2 regions of the Paenibacillus sp. ALJ109b genome follow, and region 2 is predicted to be linked to the other one. Evidence: riboswitches for the same ligand, from Rfam matches in the RefSeq annotation. Region 2 holds a riboswitch; the other holds the start of a gene.
What was found. A riboswitch is a leader RNA that binds a small molecule or an ion and turns the genes downstream of it on or off. The one in region 2 is predicted to bind glycine.
Positions count from the first base shown of each region.

Region 1: it holds a riboswitch for glycine, as region 2 does, so the genes downstream of both, sdaAB (L-serine ammonia-lyase, iron-sulfur-dependent subunit beta) here and gcvT (glycine cleavage system aminomethyltransferase GcvT) in region 2, are expected to answer to the same signal.

Region 1 covers NZ_JAAIFP010000019.1:177,463-187,843, forward strand. The annotation lists gene G3352_RS19790 (HAMP domain-containing sensor histidine kinase) at 1-1,439, opposite strand, end outside; gene G3352_RS19795 (response regulator transcription factor) at 1,535-2,218, opposite strand; gene G3352_RS19800 (alpha-glycosidase) at 2,436-4,190, shown strand; gene G3352_RS19805 (PadR family transcriptional regulator) at 4,340-4,852, opposite strand; gene G3352_RS19810 (YhgE/Pip domain-containing protein) at 4,971-6,188, opposite strand; gene sdaAA (L-serine ammonia-lyase, iron-sulfur-dependent, subunit alpha) at 6,439-7,383, opposite strand; gene sdaAB (L-serine ammonia-lyase, iron-sulfur-dependent subunit beta) at 7,373-8,062, opposite strand; glycine riboswitch at 8,174-8,315, opposite strand; glycine riboswitch at 8,320-8,443, opposite strand; gene G3352_RS19825 (MFS transporter) at 8,781-10,058, opposite strand; gene G3352_RS19830 (phosphotransferase enzyme family protein) at 10,088-10,381, opposite strand, start outside.
Region 2 covers NZ_JAAIFP010000013.1:86,515-96,895, forward strand. The annotation lists gene ptsP (phosphoenolpyruvate--protein phosphotransferase) at 1-951, shown strand, start outside; gene gcvPB (aminomethyl-transferring glycine dehydrogenase subunit GcvPB) at 1,200-2,687, opposite strand; gene gcvPA (aminomethyl-transferring glycine dehydrogenase subunit GcvPA) at 2,780-4,135, opposite strand; gene gcvT (glycine cleavage system aminomethyltransferase GcvT) at 4,132-5,268, opposite strand; glycine riboswitch at 5,465-5,565, opposite strand; glycine riboswitch at 5,569-5,690, opposite strand; gene gcvH (glycine cleavage system protein GcvH) at 6,038-6,427, shown strand; gene G3352_RS14975 (PTS mannitol transporter subunit IIBC) at 6,993-8,462, shown strand; gene G3352_RS14980 (BglG family transcription antiterminator) at 8,462-10,381, shown strand, end outside.

The sequences.
Region 1 (10,381 bases), on a different contig from region 2:
CTTGGCTTCCCAGCTCCCCCGCCGCTATAGAGGCTGACCCGCAATCCGTTCTCAGAGCTGTCTACCCTCTTCCGCAGCCCCATCTCACGAATCAGCAGATCCACGATGGATAACCCCAGACCAGTTCCCTTGGTATCCGAATCTTCCTGCAATCCTGGGCCCCTATCTTGAATAACAAGAGCCTTCTCCCCATGGATCTGTTCTGTCGATATGCCAATATATTTTCCACTCGCTGCATGACGGATGACATTCTGAAACAGGTTATCGAGAACACGACGTAACCCCTGCTCATCCACCTGCCAGATCAACGGTTCTTCTGGCAGATCGATATCAATCTCAAACTGCTCTTTCTCCCAAACGGGATACCAGGCAGCTGCCGTTTCTCTGACGATTCGCAGGACGTCCTTCTGTTCCAGCTTCAATGTATATTTTCCGCTGGTGAGCAGGTTGTACGACAACATGTTATCGATCAGTCCGCTCAAATCATCCATCTTGGCTTCCATACGACGCAATGAAGTATCCGCAGCTGTGCTTAGTGGTTCTTTGTGAAGGGAATGCATATGTCCACGAATAACAGTCAGCGGTGTACGCAGATCATGCGACAGTCCCGCGACAAGACGTTTGCGAAGCTGCTCTTCCTCCCGCTCCCGGTGACGACTATCTGTCAACTGATGCACCATTTCGTTAAACGATTCCTCCAGATGTCCAATCTCGTCCGATCTGCGAATCTCCACAGGAAGTGGAATGCCTTCCTTGCCAGGGGTGATCATCGCCGTCTGGAGACGGATGAGCCGCTTGCGAATTCGCGCAAAGAACAGGATCGACATGATAATAAATAAGAGGAAGATGATCATCATTAATCCACCCAAATACAAAAGTTCCATAGGCCAGTTGTTCTGCGGTTTTTGCAAAAGGTACCTTGGGACCTCAATCACCATAAAGCCTTGTCCCTTGTCTTCGCTATCTCCCCCTACAAAAGAAACCACCGTTAGCGGATCACGATAGGACGCTTCCTTCATAAATTCCATGGTAGTGTTTGAGTTCCATATCGCTGGAATCTGGGTCTCTGTTCTCTGATGATTCAACGTCCACTTCAATATTGTCATCCTTGTTCCATCCACGGTCGATTCCGATACAGCAACGCCCTCTCCAGCGAGAATAAATGCCGTTTTACCGTTTTGGTCCACACGGTACATCGAAGATTTGGGATATTTGCGGTGAAGCTGTGCCATACGTTGATTGATTTTTTCAGAGGTCGCCCCATCCAACTTCTCGGATTCCCGGGTCCACAGATTGCTAATTTTCGTGCTATCCCCATAAGGTGCCGTATTCTCTTTATTTGTATTGTTCACCACCACCACATAGATGATGGATGTAATGGGGAGAACGACCGGCACAAACAAAACCGCTGCCAAGATCAAGAGGATATACCGAGACATCAGGGTCCTTCCAAAACGCATTTTCCGTTTGCCCGGAAAGCTACGTTTCACTCCTCTACCCCTACTGGATGGATCGCGCATCGTCGCCTTTTTGCTCATGGCTTCTTCACACGATAGCCGACACCGCGAACGGTTTGAATGATGGTCGGGTTCGCCGGATCACGCTCCAGCTTCTCGCGCAGATGCCGAATATGTACCATTAATGTCTTGTCTCCGTCGAGGTAAGATTCGTTCCAAACAGCTTCGTAGATCTGTTCCTTGGTTCGAATCATGCCCATATGCCTGAGCAAGTAGGCGAAGATATGAAACTGTTTGCCTGATAAAATAATTTCTTCCCCCGTCTCCTCATTCACGATCCGGTGATCTTTCTCGTAGATGGACAAATGGTCCAGTTTTACAACGGTATCGGCCGAGATTGCAGTTCCTGCCTTTCGAAGCTGTACCTCAATCCGTGCGGCGAGTTCATCGGGATGGAATGGCTTGGTTACATAATCATCGGCAAAATCAAGCCCATGCAGCTTGTCGTCAATGGACGTTCTGGCTGAAAGCATGACAATGGGCACTTCAGGATGTTCCTTTTTGAGTCGTTGTCCTACCGTAAAACCATCCAGTCCCGGCAGCATGACATCCAGAATAACCAACGAGCAACCCCCTGCAGCTTCAGTAGCCCCCTCACCACTGCCGAGCCATACCAATTCATATCCACGCTCCTCCAAGTCGGCCCTGACCCATGTAGCAATTTCCGTATCGTCTTCAATGTATAACAGTTTCGTTTTCATGCGCACATTCGTTTCCTTTCTGCACCCTTTGGGTTAATTATATATTTGAAACATAATGAAGTATCTTGTTTATATAAAATGTACGAATGATGATCACACGACCATTGATGTCTTTTTATTTTAAATTATACCTTAATCATCCGCTTCGCATAATTCTGCATCGAATGCTGCGACTTGCTCACATACTACGTGTGTATACGACGGGAGGAAATTCAACATGCTGCTGGAAGCCATCTATCATCAACCGAAACGGAACTGGGCCTATGCCTACGATAAGGATACCATTCGTCTGCGTCTGCGTGCCAAAAAGAATGATCTCACCGAGGTACATGCCCTGACTGGGGACAAATACGCCTGGGATCGCACTAAAGAGCTGGTTCCTTTAACCAAATATACATCCGATTCCATGTTCGATTATTATGAGGGGCAAGTAAAACCTCCGTATCATCGACTGAAGTATTCCTTCCTGCTGAAAAGCGGCACAGAACAGATCTGGATGACCGAAACGGATTTCCAAACGCATGAACCCGACGATCCTGGTCACATGTTCCAGTTTCCGTATATCCACCCCGGAGCTGTATTTACACCGCCTGCATGGGTGAAGGATGCGATCTTCTATCAGATCTTCCCTGAACGATTCGCAAATGGCAACCCCGACCTTGATCCAGAACATGTGGAACCCTGGGGAGGTGAGCCGACCCCGTTTAACTTCTTCGGCGGTGATCTTCAGGGCGTTATCGACCATCTGGATTACCTTGAAGAGTTGGGCATTAACGCCATTTATTTCACTCCGATCTTCGAGGCAACAACCAATCACAAATACGATACCGAAGATTATCTGCGAGTAGATCGGCATTTTGGTGATGCAGATACAACCAAACGGCTTGTTGAACTGTGCCATGCACGTGGAATCCGGGTATTGCTCGATGCGGTGTTCAATCATTCCGGGAAGACATTCGCCCCATTTGTGGATGTGCAGAAGAACGGGGAGAAATCCAAATACAAGGACTGGTTCCATGTGCATGAATTCCCGCTGGATGTGAAGGATGGCATACCTACGTATGAAACCTTTGGATTTGAAGCTCACATGCCGAAGCTGAACACGGAAAACCCTGAGGTGAAGGCGTATTTGCTGGAGGTCGCCGAATACTGGATTAAGGAAGTCGGCACCGACGGCTGGCGGCTGGATGTCGCGGATGAAGTGGATGATGCGTTCTGGCGTGACTTCCGCCGTGTGGTCAAAGCTGCGAATCCGGATGCCTATATCTTGGGTGAGGTATGGAATGAGTCCTCCTCCTGGCTGCAAGGCGACCAGTTCGATGCCTCGATGAACTATCCATTTACGGAAGCTGTGAATCGTTTTTTTGTAAAAGATGTCATGCACGCTGACCAATTCGCCAACTCCATCGGTCGACAGCTATCCCGCTATCCGCTGCAAGCCAGCGAAGTAGCGTTTAATCTGCTGGATAGCCACGATACACCACGGCTGCTCACCTTATGTGAGGGCGACCAGCGGAAAATGAAACTGGCCGCGCTGTTCCAATTCACTTATATGGGTACTCCGTGCATTTATTACGGAGACGAGATTGGGCTGGACGGGGATCATGATCCCGGTTGTCGGAAATGTATGGAGTGGGACGAGACGAAGCAGGACCGCGAGCTGTTCTCCTTTTATCAAAAGCTAATCGCACTTCGCCATGCCCATCCTGCCCTGCGTGCAGAAGGCAGCATTCGATTCCTGCAGGCCCGTGAAGGCGGAAGCCAGCTTGTGATGGAACGACAGGATGAGGAGGAGCGTATTCTGGTCCTCTTTAATCGTTCGGAAGAAACAGCTATCGTCGAACTGGAGGCGGGTGCCGGGGAGTGGACGGAGTTATTTGGTGAGAAGTATCGTACAGCCAAGGAAGAGGGAACCCTCGCCGTTGAGCTGCCCGCATACGGATATGTTGTACTAAGTACAGATATCGCGTAGCTTTTTAAAATTTTTGTGTCTTTACAATTCCAACGCATTGAACGCAACGCACAAAAAGCGCTCACAGATCTGTTATTGATCTGTAGAGCGATTTTTCTGCGTTATTGATGGATCGTCAATTGATTTAGGGATATGGATACTATTAAAAGCTACTGTGACGCGGCCAGCTGTTCCTTGAGCAATCGGATAGTAGCCTCATATTGCACAAGTCCCACTTGCATACATAAACGCTGTGCAGGTGAGATCTGTTCGCCGAATTGCTTCATCTGGCGTTGCAGCTCGGCATACAGCAATTCTTTACGATTCAGCTCCGACCGGACCCACCCTGCGACAGTATCTTCATCCGCCAGCTCTCCGAAATACAGACGCATCAGAAAATCAGAACGGAACACCTCTGCTTCCAGGGGGCTCATCAAATAGGTATTGAACTCCGCAGACCCTTCCGGGGTTAAGGTATACACATTTTTGTCAGGTTTCCCTTCTTGTCTAACGGATTCTTTGGTCAATAACCCTGACTTTTCCATCTTGGCAAGTGTAGGATAAATGGTGCCAAAGCTGGCATCGAAGAAAAATGAAAAATATTGTTCAAAGTACTGCTTGATCTCATATCCGGAACATGGCTGATTGTGCAGTATTCCGAGGATGACATGCTGCGTGTTCATCGGTGTACCGCTCCTTTCCAATTGCTCTTAACGTATCACATCCTCCCTTATACGTTCAACATCATCAGACGTTCACGGATTGGCTTATCCGGCAAAAGGGGGCTTATCGTTATCCATGTTATCCACGATCAGGCGAAGGCAGGTTTCCAGTCAGAGCGACAGGTGTCGCAGCAGACTTGGACTCCAAAGGTATGCCGGATTGTGCAGGACCTGAGCGTTTGATCCACGTGCACACCGCACCCAGAAACAACGTCGCCGCTCCAATCACCACCAGAAGCAGAACATCATGACTAATCCCATCTCCGCCAAGCACCAGATTCATCATGCCCTCCACCGCGTAGGTTGCCGGCAGATAATGACCGATCTGTTGATAGAAGTCAGGCATGACATCGCGCGGAATGGTTGCGCCTGATGACAACATCAGCAGAGGCAACAAGGCACTGTTTAACCATGCTCCAGCATTTCCAAGCAGCAGCAAGCTCAATTGCGCCACGAATAGAAAAGATAAAGTAATCAACAACTGAAATAGCCATAACATCCACCATCCATCTGCTGATGATACACCCATAACATGCATCATCCCTGCTCCAACGAGCGATACGATAAATGCAGCACCAACATTGATGATATTGCGCGCCCAAAAGCGTTCCCATTTTCCTGCCCTGCTACTGAGTTCACCAGAAACCTTTTGCAGATTCATGCCAAGCAGCATTGCACCTGTAAACGTAGCCGTCACAATCAACATCGGTACCATGGAAAAAGCAAAATTGTTAACTGGATTCAGCCGTTCCACTTCTGCCTCCACCCGGGAAGATAACCCCACTGCCATCGTATTCGCCTGATCGGCAGCCATACCTGATTGATTCAGCACTCCCCGAATGCTATTTTGCTGTACTTCACGGTTCAACGTCGCTGTGACTTGGGCGGATACGGTCTGCATCACACTTTTTACGGTAGCCACGTTGGATTCATTCATCACATACTTCACCGCTACTGGACCCGACAAGTCTCCCGCCTGCTGCATGAAACCAGATGGAATCACGATAATCATGTATACATCCCGGTCCGTCAACATTTGTCTGGCTTCTTCCATAGTTGCCGAAGGCTTGATTGCGAAATGAAGCCCCTCTGCAAGTGACTTCGCCACAGGCTCCGCCCCAGCCCCATCTTCATTTACGATGGTCACTGCAAGCTGATTCATCCGTGCATTGACCTGATCATACCCACTAAGCCAAATGGTATTAAAAAAAACCTGGAACAGTACGGCTGTAATTAACCCGACCACTGTAGCTCCATTTTTCAAAAACAGAAGACTCGTTTGAAAAACACTTTTCATGTTATCCATCTCCTTAAATTATATAACTTCTTCTCAGCTTTATATATCGCATTGATATATGACAACAAATAATATATCTAATCGATATATATTCGTCAATACCTATTTTTCTTGTGGGAACAGCAAAAAAGCCGATACGCTTCTTCACTAGGAAGAATTCGTATCGGCTTTTCGTATCATGATGGGAGCACATCACCTTTTTTTATATTAAAAGGCACACCAAGTTAAAATTGATTTCAGGCCAAAGGCGTTATGCCTTGGCTTCTGGTTCATTTTCAGCAGGAGACTCAGCTTCAACCTCAGGCTCAGCACGCTTCGCCTTTGGTTTAGCAAGCTTCTCCATCATTTTCCGTCCTGTCGGTGTTTGGGCAAGCCCACCTTGGGCCGTTTCACGGTGCCTGCTCGGCATCGCACTCCCCACTTCCAGCATGACATCAATGACTTCGTCAGAAGGGATAGCACTTCGTACGCCGGCCAGCGCCATGTCGGCCGCAGCCAAAGCAGTTACGGCACCCAGTCCATTACGCACGATGCAAGGGATTTCCACGAGGCCTGCTACGGGATCGCAGATGAGTCCTAGTGTATTTTTTAACGCGAGGCCAACCGCATGAACCACTTGCTCCGGCGTCCCTCCACGCAGCTCCACCATGGCTCCAGCGGCCATACCGATAGCAGAACCCACTTCAGCCTGACAACCACCCTCGGCACCCGAGATAAATGAGTTGTTGGCAATGACATAACCGATCGCTCCCGCACAGAACAGACCGTTCACCAGGTGCTCGTCACTCCAGCCAAAACGCTCTTGGGAGCTGATAAATACACCCGGAATGATGCCGCAGGAGCCGGCTGTCGGTGTCGCTACGATCCGGCCCATGGAGGCATTCACTTCCGATACACAAAGGGCATATGCCATGGCCAATGCAGAGGCATCTCCAGAACAAGTCTCGCCTTTACGAATGTACTCAGCCATTTTTTTGCCGTCTCCACCAGTCAAGCCGCTGCGTGATGTCGTATCTTCTGTCAGCCCTTTGTGTACAGCTTCCTTCATCACCTGATAGTAATCCGACATCTGCTGCACAACATCCGCTTCAGGAATATTCGTCTCCTGAACCTGCTCTTCGATCATCAGCTCGGCAATGGTCTTAGACTCTGCTGTACAGATAGTATTCAGTTCATGTAGATGTTTAAACCGCATCAGGCTCGACCCCTCTCTTCAAATCAATCACGCGAATGTCCAGCATATGATCCAGCGACCGCAGACGGTTCAACATCTCAGGATTCGGCGCACCATCCATCTCCATCGCTGTCAGTGCTTCACCATCCCGGGCTTTCCGATCCACTTGCATGTACCCGATGTTCACCCCGGACGAACTGATCGTGGAAGTTACGGAAGCGAGCACCCCTGCTTTGTCCGAATGTCGCAGTACAAGTGTGGGGAACTCTCCGCTGATCTGTACACGAAAATCATTCAATGCATGCACCGATACACTACCTCCGCCAATGGAAGCACCGATTAGTGTGCATTGACGGTCTCCATGCCAGAGTTCAATCTTGACCGTATTCGGATGAGGAGCAGGCAGGCCGCTTGTAAAAAACTCTACCTCCATACCCGCTTCCTCTGCATATTGTTCTGCATCCGGTATACGCGGATCATCAGTCACATAATCAAGCAGGCCACCGATCAACGCAAGATCCGTACCATGCCCCTGATACGTATCAGCAAACGAGCCATACAGAGTTAAACGGGCGCGTTCAGGCGTGCATCCCAGCCACTGACGGGCAATTCGCCCCAATCTTGCCGCTCCAGCCGTATGTGAACTTGATGGACCTGTCATGGACGGACCAATAATTGAAAAAACGTCTTTAAAACGCATCGCAAACCCTCCATTTATAATCGTCATTTTCATCCAGACGTACACCCATAATGTTCCTTTATTACTGAATGATGACATAAGAAAAGGACAGAAGAAGGCCCTAGGCCCTCTCTCTGTCCTCGATACCTGAGAGTTTCATGATAAGCAGCGCGGCGAATCGATGCATCCCTGTATTCACAGGTGATGTCACCCTGCACACCGTGCTGCTTGACCATATACCCCTTGGGTGGCGCAGTTCGCGCACTCTCCAGAGTTGCGTCCAACGATGGTACATTTACCTGAGAGATTAACTGCTGCGCCGGGTGCGCAGCAGCTTGCTCCTTCGGTGCCCGACAGCTGCCTTTGTACTCGACATGCCCAGGTCTCTCCCGCTCGCTATCATTCGCTGTATGGAACCATTCTGATCTTGTACCAGAACGATAATTGAAGTTTTTAATACTTTCTCATTAAGATTAATCGACCGGAAGATCAGTGTCAACAAACTTAACGATTTCTTTCTGAATAATTGTTTTTTTCCATTTTATACACAAGATAAACTGAACAACTGTAAACTTTCATCACATGAATGTGTTAATGCGTTTCATCTCGAAAGCGTATACATTTTTCATTTTCGATTAGCCAATATCTGTGTTTAATACTATTTATGTTATGTTCCGTTGAACTGTTCGGGTATTCAGGCAACCATTATTCTGTACTAGAATTGCCTTATTTCTGCCTGTTATCCCACCATCGCCTTGGACTTCGCCGGTTCATCGTAATACCTGCTTCGGGAAGGAAACATGCTCGTCACCCACAATCCCAACGCAGCTAACAGCATGACCCCAGATACAACTGTATATACCATACGAAGTGACAACTGCTCTGCCACTACCCCTGCAATCAAAATGGAAGCCACCTGCAGCAGACTTAACACAAGACCAAGTACACTACTCATTCTCCCCATCAGATCGACAGGGATATTATTTTGATAAAAGGTAATCAGGCCGGTATTCGCCAGTGCGGAGCACAGACCGAGCAGAATAAAGGCAACAGCCGCCAGTTCAAACGAGAATGAACGGGCGAACAGGAAATAACCAAGCGCAACCAGAAGTACACCGCCACCCATCATGTGACGGATCGGCAAATGTTTGGCGAACATCCAAACTAGCATGGAACCTGCCAAATAACCGATTCCGGTGACACTCATTAATGCTCCGTACTGCGATTCAGGCAGGTTCATTACCTGACGGATAAACACCACTTCCTGAGCATCCAGCGACATGCCGACGACCAGAATAATCTGGAACAGGGCATATATACTGACTACGTAGCCCGACTTCCGGCTGAAGCTCAGTACAGCTCTCCAATCCTGGGCAATCATTTGAGGCGTCAGTCTGCTTCCCGTCCCTATATTCTGTTCTCCAATGCCCAGTTTGGGAAGAAACATTAGAATCAACGCAGAAGCAGCAAAGGAAACCGCATTGGCATAAATGGCTGCCGCCGGAGATAGATAAATCAGCATCACTCCTGCAACTGCTGGGCCGGTAATAAATGCCCCTGAGCTGATCAGGGCTTGTAGGGAATTGAAGCGCTTGCGCCGTTCAGCAGGTACCAACCGGGTAATGTATACCTGAGAGGAAGGGACAAATATAGATGAAGACATGCTGATCAGAAACATCACTGCGTACATCATCCATAGGCTGGACATCAGTGGGAGCGCCGCCACCAACAATGCCCGTAGCATATCAGCACCAATCATCAGCTGTCGCTGATCATAACGATCAATCAGGCTGCCTGACCAAAACTTAGTGCACACCGAAGCAATCGGCGAGATAATCCACAACCCTGCGACTGCCGCTGGAGACTGTGTCATATTCAATACCATCAGGTTAATCGCCACAATATATATGAAATCACCCAGATTGGATATGCCCACTCCGCTAAGTAGCAATCCGGCATGCTTCCAGCCACCAGACTGCCCCTTCGATGCAACTCTCTTTGCACGAATGTTCTTCATAGCGCTACCCACCCACTAGAAATCACAAATTATAACTCATAGAAAATACTCTCGTTCTGTACATATGGTTTGCAAAATTTACTGCATATAAGAGGCATTCGCTCTTTCATCCATTCGTACCTGGACTCATTCTCCATCTGAAATGCAAAATAGCCGAACGTAAAAATCAGCATGAATCCTTCCATTAACCGAATATCACGCTTCGTCAGTGGTCCTGTCTGCTCCGTATATCCCGATAGGAAGACATCCCGTTCCTCCCGATTGAAAATCGTAGCCGCACCTCCGGCATCAAAGAGATAGTAGCCATACCCGTATAAACAAAA
Region 2 (10,381 bases):
AAACTGCGTGATGAGCCAACGGTAACGGTGGACAACGTTCATGTGGAACTGGCAGCCAACATTGGTACACCAAATGATGTTGCTGGTGTTCTGGAGAATGGCGGCGAGGCTGTAGGCCTGTACCGTACCGAGTTCCTGTACATGGGCAGAGACAAGCTTCCTTCCGAGGACATTCAGTATAATGCTTATAAGGCTGTACTGGAAAAAATGGAAGGCAAACCTGTTGTTGTTCGTACACTCGACATTGGTGGAGACAAAGAGCTTCCATATCTGGATCTGCCAAAAGAAATGAATCCATTCCTCGGTTTCCGTGCAGTTCGTCTGTGTCTGGACCGTTTGGACATTTTCCGTACTCAATTGCGTGCATTGCTGCGTGCAAGCGTACATGGTAACCTGCGTGTTATGTTTCCAATGATCGCAACACTGGGTGAATTCCGTGAAGCCAAAGCTGTCCTGCTCGAAGAGAAGGAAAAGCTGGTTGCTGAAGGTATTGCGGTTTCAGACAGCATCCAACTGGGAATCATGGTCGAAATTCCTTCGACTGCGGTTCTGGCGGATCAATTTGCCAAAGAAGTGGATTTCTTCAGTATCGGAACGAACGATCTGATTCAATACACGATGGCTGCTGACCGTATGAACGAACGAGTGGCATATCTGTACCAACCTTACAACCCAGCCATTTTGCGTTTGGTTAAAATGGTTATCGATGCAGCGCATCGTGAAGGCAAATGGGTTGGCATGTGTGGTGAGATGGCCGGAGACGAAACAGCAATTCCATTGCTGCTCGGTCTCGGACTGGATGAGTTCAGCATGAGCGCAACATCTATTCTGCCAGCTCGCAGTCAGATCACCAAACTGTCCCGTGCAGACATGCAAGAACTTGCTGCCAAAGCACTGGATATGCAAACGGCTGAACAAGTCGTCGAATTGGTTCAAAGCATTCAAGCGTAATGTAATTTTACGGGGTTTCCACCCGATTTTAAGGGTTTCTTTTTCCGATAAAAAAGCTGCAGTCGTGCAGCGATTTTGCCGGTATCTGTTGTTACAGCAGATACCGGCTTTTTTTGTGCGTCAATGTTGGAAAGGGAATGACGATGTGAGAGGGGGGCATCAGGAATGATGGACATGAACAATACAAAAAAAGCTCTTGCTGACGTTGAGTCATCAGCAAGAGTTCGTTACTTCATTCACTATATGCTTCAACTGCAAGCGCAGTTCAATACAGGTTTACGGGCTGCTGTTGTTTCATCCAGACGGGTAACCGGTGTGCCATAAGGGGCATTGAGTACCAGTTCAGGCGTTTCTTCTGCTTCCTTGGCAATGCGAATCATCGTATCGATGAACCCATCAAGTGTTTCTTTGCTCTCGGTTTCCGTTGGTTCGATCATGATGCACTCCTCAACGTTCAGCGGGAAGTACACGGTTGGCGGGTGATACCCAAAATCAAGCAATCGTTTGGCAACATCTAGCGTGCGTACACCATACTGCTTCAACCCTCGACCAGACATAACGAATTCATGTTTGCAAACGCCTGGATACGGAATTTCGTAGTAAGGTGCGAGACGAGCCATCATGTAGTTGGCGTTGAGCACCGCACATTCAGATACCCGGCGTAAGCCTTCAGGTCCATAAGTACGAATGTAGGCATAGGCGCGGACCAGAATACCGAAGTTACCATAGTAAGCTTTGACCCGGCCAATGGATTGATCACCTTCACGATCCAATGCATATATGCCCTCATCATTTTTGATGACCATTGGTTTTGGCAGAAACGGAATCAAGCGGCTCTTCACACCAACCGGGCCGGCACCAGGTCCACCTCCGCCGTGAGGAGTACTCATCGTTTTATGCAAATTCAGATGCACCACGTCAAAGCCCATATCGCCAGGTCGGGTGATGCCCATAATGGCATTGGAGTTGGCTCCATCGTAGTACAGCAAGCCACCTGCCTGGTGCACAATGGAGGCAATCTCCTGAATGTCTTTTTCAAAAAGTCCGAGCGTGTTCGGGTTGGTCAGCATGAGCGCTGCGGTGTCCGAACCAATAGCTGCGCGAAGTGCGTCCAGATCCACCAGCCCGTCTGCACGGGAAGGGATCGTTACCGTTTCGAAACCTGCTACGGTTGCACTTGCCGGGTTGGTCCCATGAGAAGAGTCCGGTACGATAACTTTTGTGCGCTGCTCACCACGACCTTCGTGGTAGGCACGGATCATCATGAGCCCGGTCCATTCACCATGTGCACCAGCGGCCGGTTGCAAAGTAACGGCGTCCATACCGGTTAGTCCGGCAAGGTCATTTTGCAACGTATAGAGAAGTTCAAGTGCACCTTGAATGCTGGATTCGTGCTGATATGGATGAATTTTGGCGAACCCGTTGTAACGGGCCACATCCTCATTAATCTTCGGATTATATTTCATCGTACAAGAGCCCAACGGATAGAATCCGTTATCTACCCCGAAATTACGACGAGACAGGGCAGTGTAGTGGCGAATGACGTCAACTTCAAAAACCTCAGGCAATGCCGCTGCTTCCGACCGAAGCATTTCCCGGGGAATCAGGGAATCCACAGCTTGATGGGGAACATCGCATTCAGGCAAGGAGTAAGCGACCCGACCCGGACTGCTGAGTTCAAAAATCAACGATTGCTCCGGTGCTGGAGAGGCAGACTGAGTAGTGAGTGTTGTGATCGTTTCAGGTTGGCCCGAAGTGGAGATAGAGGTTACCGTTTCCGATTGTCCTTGTGCTGATGTCGTCGTTGTCTTTGTTGTCGTTTCCTGAGTCACAGCGATCCCTCCAATACACGTGCGAATTCGTCGATCTCTTCCTTGCTGCGTCGTTCAGTAACCGCAATCAGCATATGTCCAGCGAGCTCTGGATAATCACGTCCAAGTTCATACCCACCAATGAAACCTGCATCTAGCAATTTCAGTTGCAGTGATTCCACATTTGTTCCTTCAGGCAGTTGAATAACAAACTCATTGAACGTCGGTGCGGTAAATGTAAGAGAGACGCCTGAAATTGCGGTAAGCGTGTTAAGGGAATAATGGCTCTTTTGCAAATTCAAATCAGCGACGTCGATCATGCCTTGTTTACCCATGATAGACATATAGACAGATGCGCTCAGCGCGAGTAACGCCTGGTTCGAACAGATGTTGGACGTCGCCTTTTCCCGGCGGATATGCTGTTCCCGTGCTTGCAGCGTGAGTACAAAACCACGCTTGCCGTTGCGGTCCGTTGTCTGGCCTACAATTCGGCCAGGAATCCGGCGCATATGAGCCTGAGATACGGCGAAGTATCCGCATGTTGGGCCGCCGAGTGAAGCGGCGATGCCAAGGGGCTGTGCGTCGCCAACGACGATGTCAGCACCCAGCTTGCCTGGGGCTTCCAGCAGACCCAGCGATAGCGGGTTGGCGCTGACCACGAGCAGGCTTTTGTGCGCATGCGCAAGATCTGCGGCCTGTTTTACATTTTCCACGGCGCCGAAGAAGTTTGGGCTCTGAATCATGACGGCTGCGGTGTCATCGGACACGGCGGCTTGCAGGGCATCCCAGTCTGTTACACCATTTTGATATCCAATCTCAACAATCTCCAGATTGAGGCCATGAGCGTAAGCTTGCAATACCTGACGGGATTCAGGGTGTACGGTACGTGACACAATCAGTTGTTTGCGGCGGGTTGCCGCTGCGGCCAGATTGCCTGCTTCCGCAAATGCAGTTGCACCATCGTACATGCTGGCATTGGCTACAGCCATACCTGTCAACTCACAGATGTAGGATTGAAACTCGAAAATCGCCTGCAATTCTCCTTGGCTGATCTCGGGTTGATAAGGTGTATAGGCGGTATAGAACTCGGAACGGGAGATGACATGATTAATGACGGAGGGAACGTGGTGATCATAAATGCCTGCACCCAGGAAACTGGCGTGTGTCTCGAAGTTGGCATTCGCTGCCGCTTGCTTCGACATATGACGTGTCAGTGCATATTCATCGAGTTTGGAGGAAACAGGCAGTTCACCCTGATATCGAATCTCCTGTGGAATGTCATGGAACAGATCCTCAATCGTTTCCACGCCGATGGTTGCCAGCATGGCATTCTGATCCTGCTCGGTCATGGGAATGTAGCGATGCTTGCTCATGCTTGATCAGCTCCTTGAGTAGGTGTCTTTGGCGCACGTGTCCGTTTATGAAAAGGGGTCTTTACAACCTCGGCTTTTAGTTTCTTGCCACGAATCTCAATCTCCAGCGGGGTACCCAGTGCAGCATATTTGCTGTCGATCAAGGCCAGCCCCAGATTGCGTTTCAACGTAGGCGATTGGGTGCCTGTGGCCACTTCACCAATCTGCACGCCTTCGGCGTAAATTGGATAATGAGGACGAGGAATGCCGCGCTCCAGTACTTCGATGCCGACCAGCTTGCGGGCAGGCCCATCATTTTTTTGCTGCAACAAGGCTTCATGTCCGATAAACGGTCCTGCATTTAGCTTCACAAACATGCCAACGCCAGCCTCTAGCGGTGAGATGGTTGCAGACAATTCCTGTCCATACAGGGGCAGCTTGGCTTCAAAGCGCAGCGTATCCCGGGCACCCAGTCCTGTCGGAACGAGTCCGTGACCTTCTCCCGCTTGCATCAATCCGTTCCAAACCGCAGCGGCTTGTTCCGTAGGAACGTAGAGCTCAAAGCCATCTTCACCCGTATAACCGGTGCGGGATAACAGCAATGTAACGCCACATACCTTCGCATTTGCCACAAAGCGGAAAGGCTCAATTGAAGACACATCGATGTCTGTCACCGTTCTGAGAATATCCACTGACAGCGGACCTTGCAGAGCAAGAAGCGCCGTTTGATCCGAATCATTGGACATCGTTACGCCTGGCATCATGTGCTGTTGCAGCCATGCCCAGTCCTTGTCGATGTTGGAGGCGTTAACCACCAGCATATAATGCTGGTCTTTCAGTTTATAGATCAGCAGATCATCGACCACGCCGCCATCCGGATAACACATTAACGTGTATTGGGCCTGACCGGGAACGAGTGTTGTTACATCATTGGTGGTCATGTGCTGTAAAAAAGCTTCTGAGTGTTCACCTTGTACTGTGAATTCGCCCATGTGGGATACATCAAACAATCCGGCACGTTCTCGCACCGCTTCATGCTCTTTCTGAATTCCACTGAATTGTACCGGGAGCTCCCAGCCACCAAAATCAATGCATCGTACGCCTTCATATTGCTGATAGAGTGGAAAGAGTGGGGTTCTAAGCAAATCGGACATCCAATCACCTCGTCATGGGCCGTCAACCGGCCGAGTGTATAACCATGGATCAATGAATCTGGCATCATATTTTATTATAAAAGTAAGGTAAGGACGCTATAGGCAGCGCCGCTCTATAACCTGTTTTCGTTTTTTGGGAAAAAGGAAAAGGACAGGCCAAAGAATCGGCATGCCAGAAGCACGCTGTATTCTTAGGCTCTGTCCTTGGTACCTGAGAGTTACCCCGCCGCCTGATGCAGCAGGTTTCCCCTTGGGTGATCATAACGCCCACACAGGGCGATTAGATGCTCTCCAGAGTTGCGTCCCGTAAAAGTCCTTTTGCCTGAGAGATTCACCTCCGCTTGTCGGTGGTTTACTCCTTCGGCGTTACCGCATGTACACCCTGAGTCGGTGTCAAGGGTAATCTCTCCCTTTACATTCATCCGCGGGTATTGCATAGACCAATTAAACACATTTACTACTCTCATTAAAGCCTGAATCGACTATTGATGTCAAGAACGATATCATAGAAATTAATAAAAAATCCGAATGATATTTGCTATTGATTATATAATGTTCGTTTATTTATAAAGAGTGCGCTTACTTTTCTAATATTCACCATTATATGTAGGGAGGGTCCATTTGAGTTACAGACATATAAGGAAGAAATACAAATAAATTGTGAGGTATCTTGACATTTGAATCGAAAATATCATACGCTATGTTCTGGGAAAAAGGTTAAGGTCAAAGAAACGCATGCACTCATTAATGAAAAGCGAGGCGGATATCGATGAGCGAATTGAAAAGTGATTTCCTGTACAGTGAAGAGCACGAATGGGTGCAGACCGTAGGGGAGGATACCGTACGTATTGGTATTACCGAGTTCGCGCAGCATCAGCTGGGTGACATTGTGTTTGTGGAATTGCCTGACCTTGAATCGGATGTAAAAGCGGAAGATGGTATTGGAACGATTGAATCCGTCAAAACCGTTTCGGATTTGTTTTCTCCTGTCAGTGGAACGATTATTGCTGTGAATGATGCATTGCAGGATTCCCCGGAGCTGGTTAACAACTCTCCATATGAGGAAGGCTGGATGATCGAGATTCGTGTTGAGGGCGACCTGACAGCAGCACTTTCCACATTGATGAACGCGGATGCGTATCGTAAACATACGGAATAATAATAAGGTACAATTCACCGGTTGGATAGAGAGTTTTAGCTTGATGTAAAAGTCCTTTTAACGTAATAAAATGAATCGATTGATTATAGCTCCGAATGGTGATATTGCTTATTCGGAAAATATTTAGGCGCAATTGCCTCATCTGAATCAGGATGAAGTAATTGCGCCTTTTTCCGTTGTTAGTCGACGAATTAGATGGAATAAATATCAATCTAACATGTTTCATCATCATTTCTAATGAGGTAGAAACAGCTCGCCCAAATAGAATAAATTTACAATTTCATTTGTCAGTAAAATGGGGCAACTCGTGGGTATGATACATGAAAGGGAATAACAGTTTTCGATCCATATACAGGTTTAAATATGGAACAATCCTTTAAATTTAAATCTTGTCATCAACGTTCATGACGGAAGTAGGTTTTCATTTCGTTGTAGAAGATACCGTTTTCATTTACGATATGGTTGTAAATTAAGATTTATTGCAGATTTATACCTTCGTTCGTCTGGATCATCGTTGTCAAAATTCAGTGGAATCAAGGTTTAATATGTTGAGGAGGTTTTCAATATGAGTTCAGTGGACGCAAAGTCCGAAAAAAGCGGAGGAATACGGGTCGGCGTTCAGAAGTTTGGACGTTTCCTGAGTGGTATGGTTATGCCGAACATGGGTGCTTTTATCGCCTGGGGGCTGATTACGGCATTGTTCATTCCAAAAGGATGGTTCCCTAACGCAGATTTTGCATTATTGGTTGATCCAATGATCAAATATTTGCTGCCTTTGCTTATCGGTTACACAGGCGGTACCATGGTACACGGCCAACGTGGTGGTGTAGTCGGTGCAATTATGACCATCGGGGTTATTGTCGGCAGTGACATTCCAATGTTTCTTGGCGCCATGATAGCCGGACCGTTGGGAGCCTGGGTCATTAAGAAATTTGACAAGGCTGTCGATGGCAAAATCAAATCAGGGTTTGAGATGTTGGTTAACAACTTCTCCGCTGGTATTATTGGTGGGATTTTGGCGCTTCTAGCCCTTAAAGGCATCGGGCCTTTCGTTGAAGCGATTAGCAAGGTGTTATCAGCTGGGGTAGAAGCTTTGATGAATGCTGGTCTTCTCCCGCTGGTCAATCTGATCATTGAGCCAGGAAAAGTATTATTCCTGAACAATGCGATCAACCATGGGATTCTGACACCAATTGCTACAGATCAAGCAAGAGAATTGGGTCAATCCGTATTATTCATGCTTGAATCCAATCCAGGACCTGGACTCGGTATTTTGCTGGCATACTGCTTCTTCGGTCGCGGATCAGCCAAATCTTCCGCTCCAGGTGCTGTAATCATCCATTTCTTTGGCGGGATTCACGAGATTTATTTCCCTTACATTCTGATGAGACCGATACTGATTCTGGCTGCGATGGCTGGTGGTGTGGCGGGTACATTGACCTTCATGTTGACTGGAGCAGGTTTGGTATCAGCACCGTCACCGGGAAGTATCATTGCCTACTCGTTGTTAACACCTAAGGGTGGATACCTTGGCATGTTTGCAGGGGTAGCCGTAGCTGCGATCATCTCGTTCCTCGTAGCATCCATACTGCTCAAAACTGGTAAACAGAAGAACGATGAAGAAGATCTGGACAGTGCGTCCAACCGTATGAAAGATATGAAAAATCAGGGCAAAACAGGCAACCTCACCGTTGATAAAGACAATCGTGAAGCTGACCGTGCAGCCGATATTGCTTCTTCGGCAGTAAAAACGGATATCAATAAAATTGTATTCTCCTGTGATGCAGGTATGGGTTCGAGTGCCATGGGTGCCTCGATTCTGCGGAAGAAAATGAAAGCAGCCGGTGTGGATGTCGCTGTAACCAACACGGCGATCAGTGAGATTCCACAAGATGCTGACATCGTCATCACACAGAAAACATTGACAGACCGGGCCAAATCCGTGGCTCCAAATGCAGAGCATATTTCCATCGACAACTTCCTGAAGAGTCCTGAATATGAGGCACTGGTGGAGCGCCTCAAATCCGACTCCTGATGAGTAATATTACAAGGAGACAGCGTGAGATCGTGGAGTTCCTGCTGGAGCATCCTCATGAGGTAACTGCTGGCGATATAGCTGTTGCGGTCAAAGTAAGCACTCGTACCGTACATCGAGAGTTGCAGATGATTGAACAATGGCTTGAGCCCCTTGGCATGAGATTAGAAAAAAAATCGGGAACCGGGGTTCGAATTGATCCCGGTTCCGATGATTTGGCCGTATTGCGTCAACAACTTGAGCTTAACGAATATGTGGAGTTTACGCCCGAAGAGCGTAAACTCTTCATGCTTTGTATTTTGCTTGATGAATCCGAGCCTGTGAAGCTGCTTGCATTGGCCTCAGATCTGAAGGTAACCGTGTCTACGGCAAGTAATGATCTGGACGATCTGGAGCCACGCATTCAGCTTGCAGGATTGAAGCTGGTTCGCAGACGTGGATATGGGGTCAAGATCAATGGAAGCGAGCTTGCTCATCGCATGGCTATCTCAGCCCTCGCTCTTGAATATCTGGATGAATCCGATTTGTTCGGTAGACAGGCGGAGCAAGGGGGTTCCAAAGTAAGCAGCAAACTTCTGGAAATGATAGGACATGAGGATGTACTTACGGTCGAAAATGCATTATGGCAGCCGGATATTGAGTGGTTGGAAAATATACCGGAGCGTCAATACATGAAGCTACTGATCCAATTGTCTGTAGCCGTTGTGCGGATTCGCAAAGGCTTTGGCATAGGGCGGAATACTCAGCAAGACAAAAAAGATGTTGGAATGCCTCTGCAAGACGAGCAGAAGGTGCCGGAATATTTAGCTTCCAGACTGTGCGGTGTTCTATCTGCCCAACTTGGGCTGGAGTTTGTGAGCGAGGAGCAGGCTTATTTTCACAGGCTGCTGATTGAAATCGAGCAATCGATTCATTCCTCGCGTCTGCTGCCCGTAGACGATCTGGTTTTACTTGACATGGTTCGTTCCCTCACAGACCGGATGCAACAGAAAACTCATTATTCGTTCCATGAGGATCGTCTGCTCCGTGAAGGTCTGATTGCCCATATGGAGCCGGTGCTGGAAAGAATGGATGAGCGGCAGCTCATCCGTAATCCGTTGCTTCAGCAGATCCGCAAGGATTATGAATCACTGTTTGAGGATGTAAAGCAAGCAGTGCGAGAGGCTTGGCCCAATACGGATGTTCCGGATGAGGAGATCGGATTTTTGGTGATGCACTTCGGTGCTTCCATTGAACGACTGCGGGTGCTGAAACGTGAAATCAGGGCTGTCGTCGTTTGTACGAGCGGGATCGGATCTTCACGGATGTTATCGAGCCGCCTGTCCAAGGAAATTCCCGAGATTCGGATTGTGGACAGTGTGTCCTGGTATGAAGCCGCGCGTATACCAAAGACGGAATATGATCTGGTTCTCTCTACTGTGGATCTGCCAATGGATAAACATCAATACTACAAGGTGAGCCCACTGCTGACGGCAGAAGAAAGTGAACGTTTAAGGCACTTCATCAGGACAACGACGCTTCAGCGGGAACATAGTCCCCCACCTGAAGTAGATTCAAGGTCAACAGGACGAATTTCCGATCCGGTTGGACTGGAAGCGACCCTGATTGAAATCGTACAGATTATCGGCAAGTTTCAGGTGTTCCCGCTGGATAATCAGAAGATTGGATTTTTTGACACGGCCTACGCCATGTGCAGCGTTTTACATCATTCTGGTGTGTTAAATAATCCTGAAGAGATTGCCAGGCTGCTGGAGGAGCGTGAAGCGGTTGGAAGCCAGAAAATTCCGGGGACTTCCCTCGCTTTGTTTCATACACGCAGTGATGGCATTCACAGTCCTTCAATCACGCTGTTCCAGTTGACAGAGCCGCTTCTGCGCACGCCGGAAGACCCGACAGGTGTCAGCCATGTGCTTTTGATG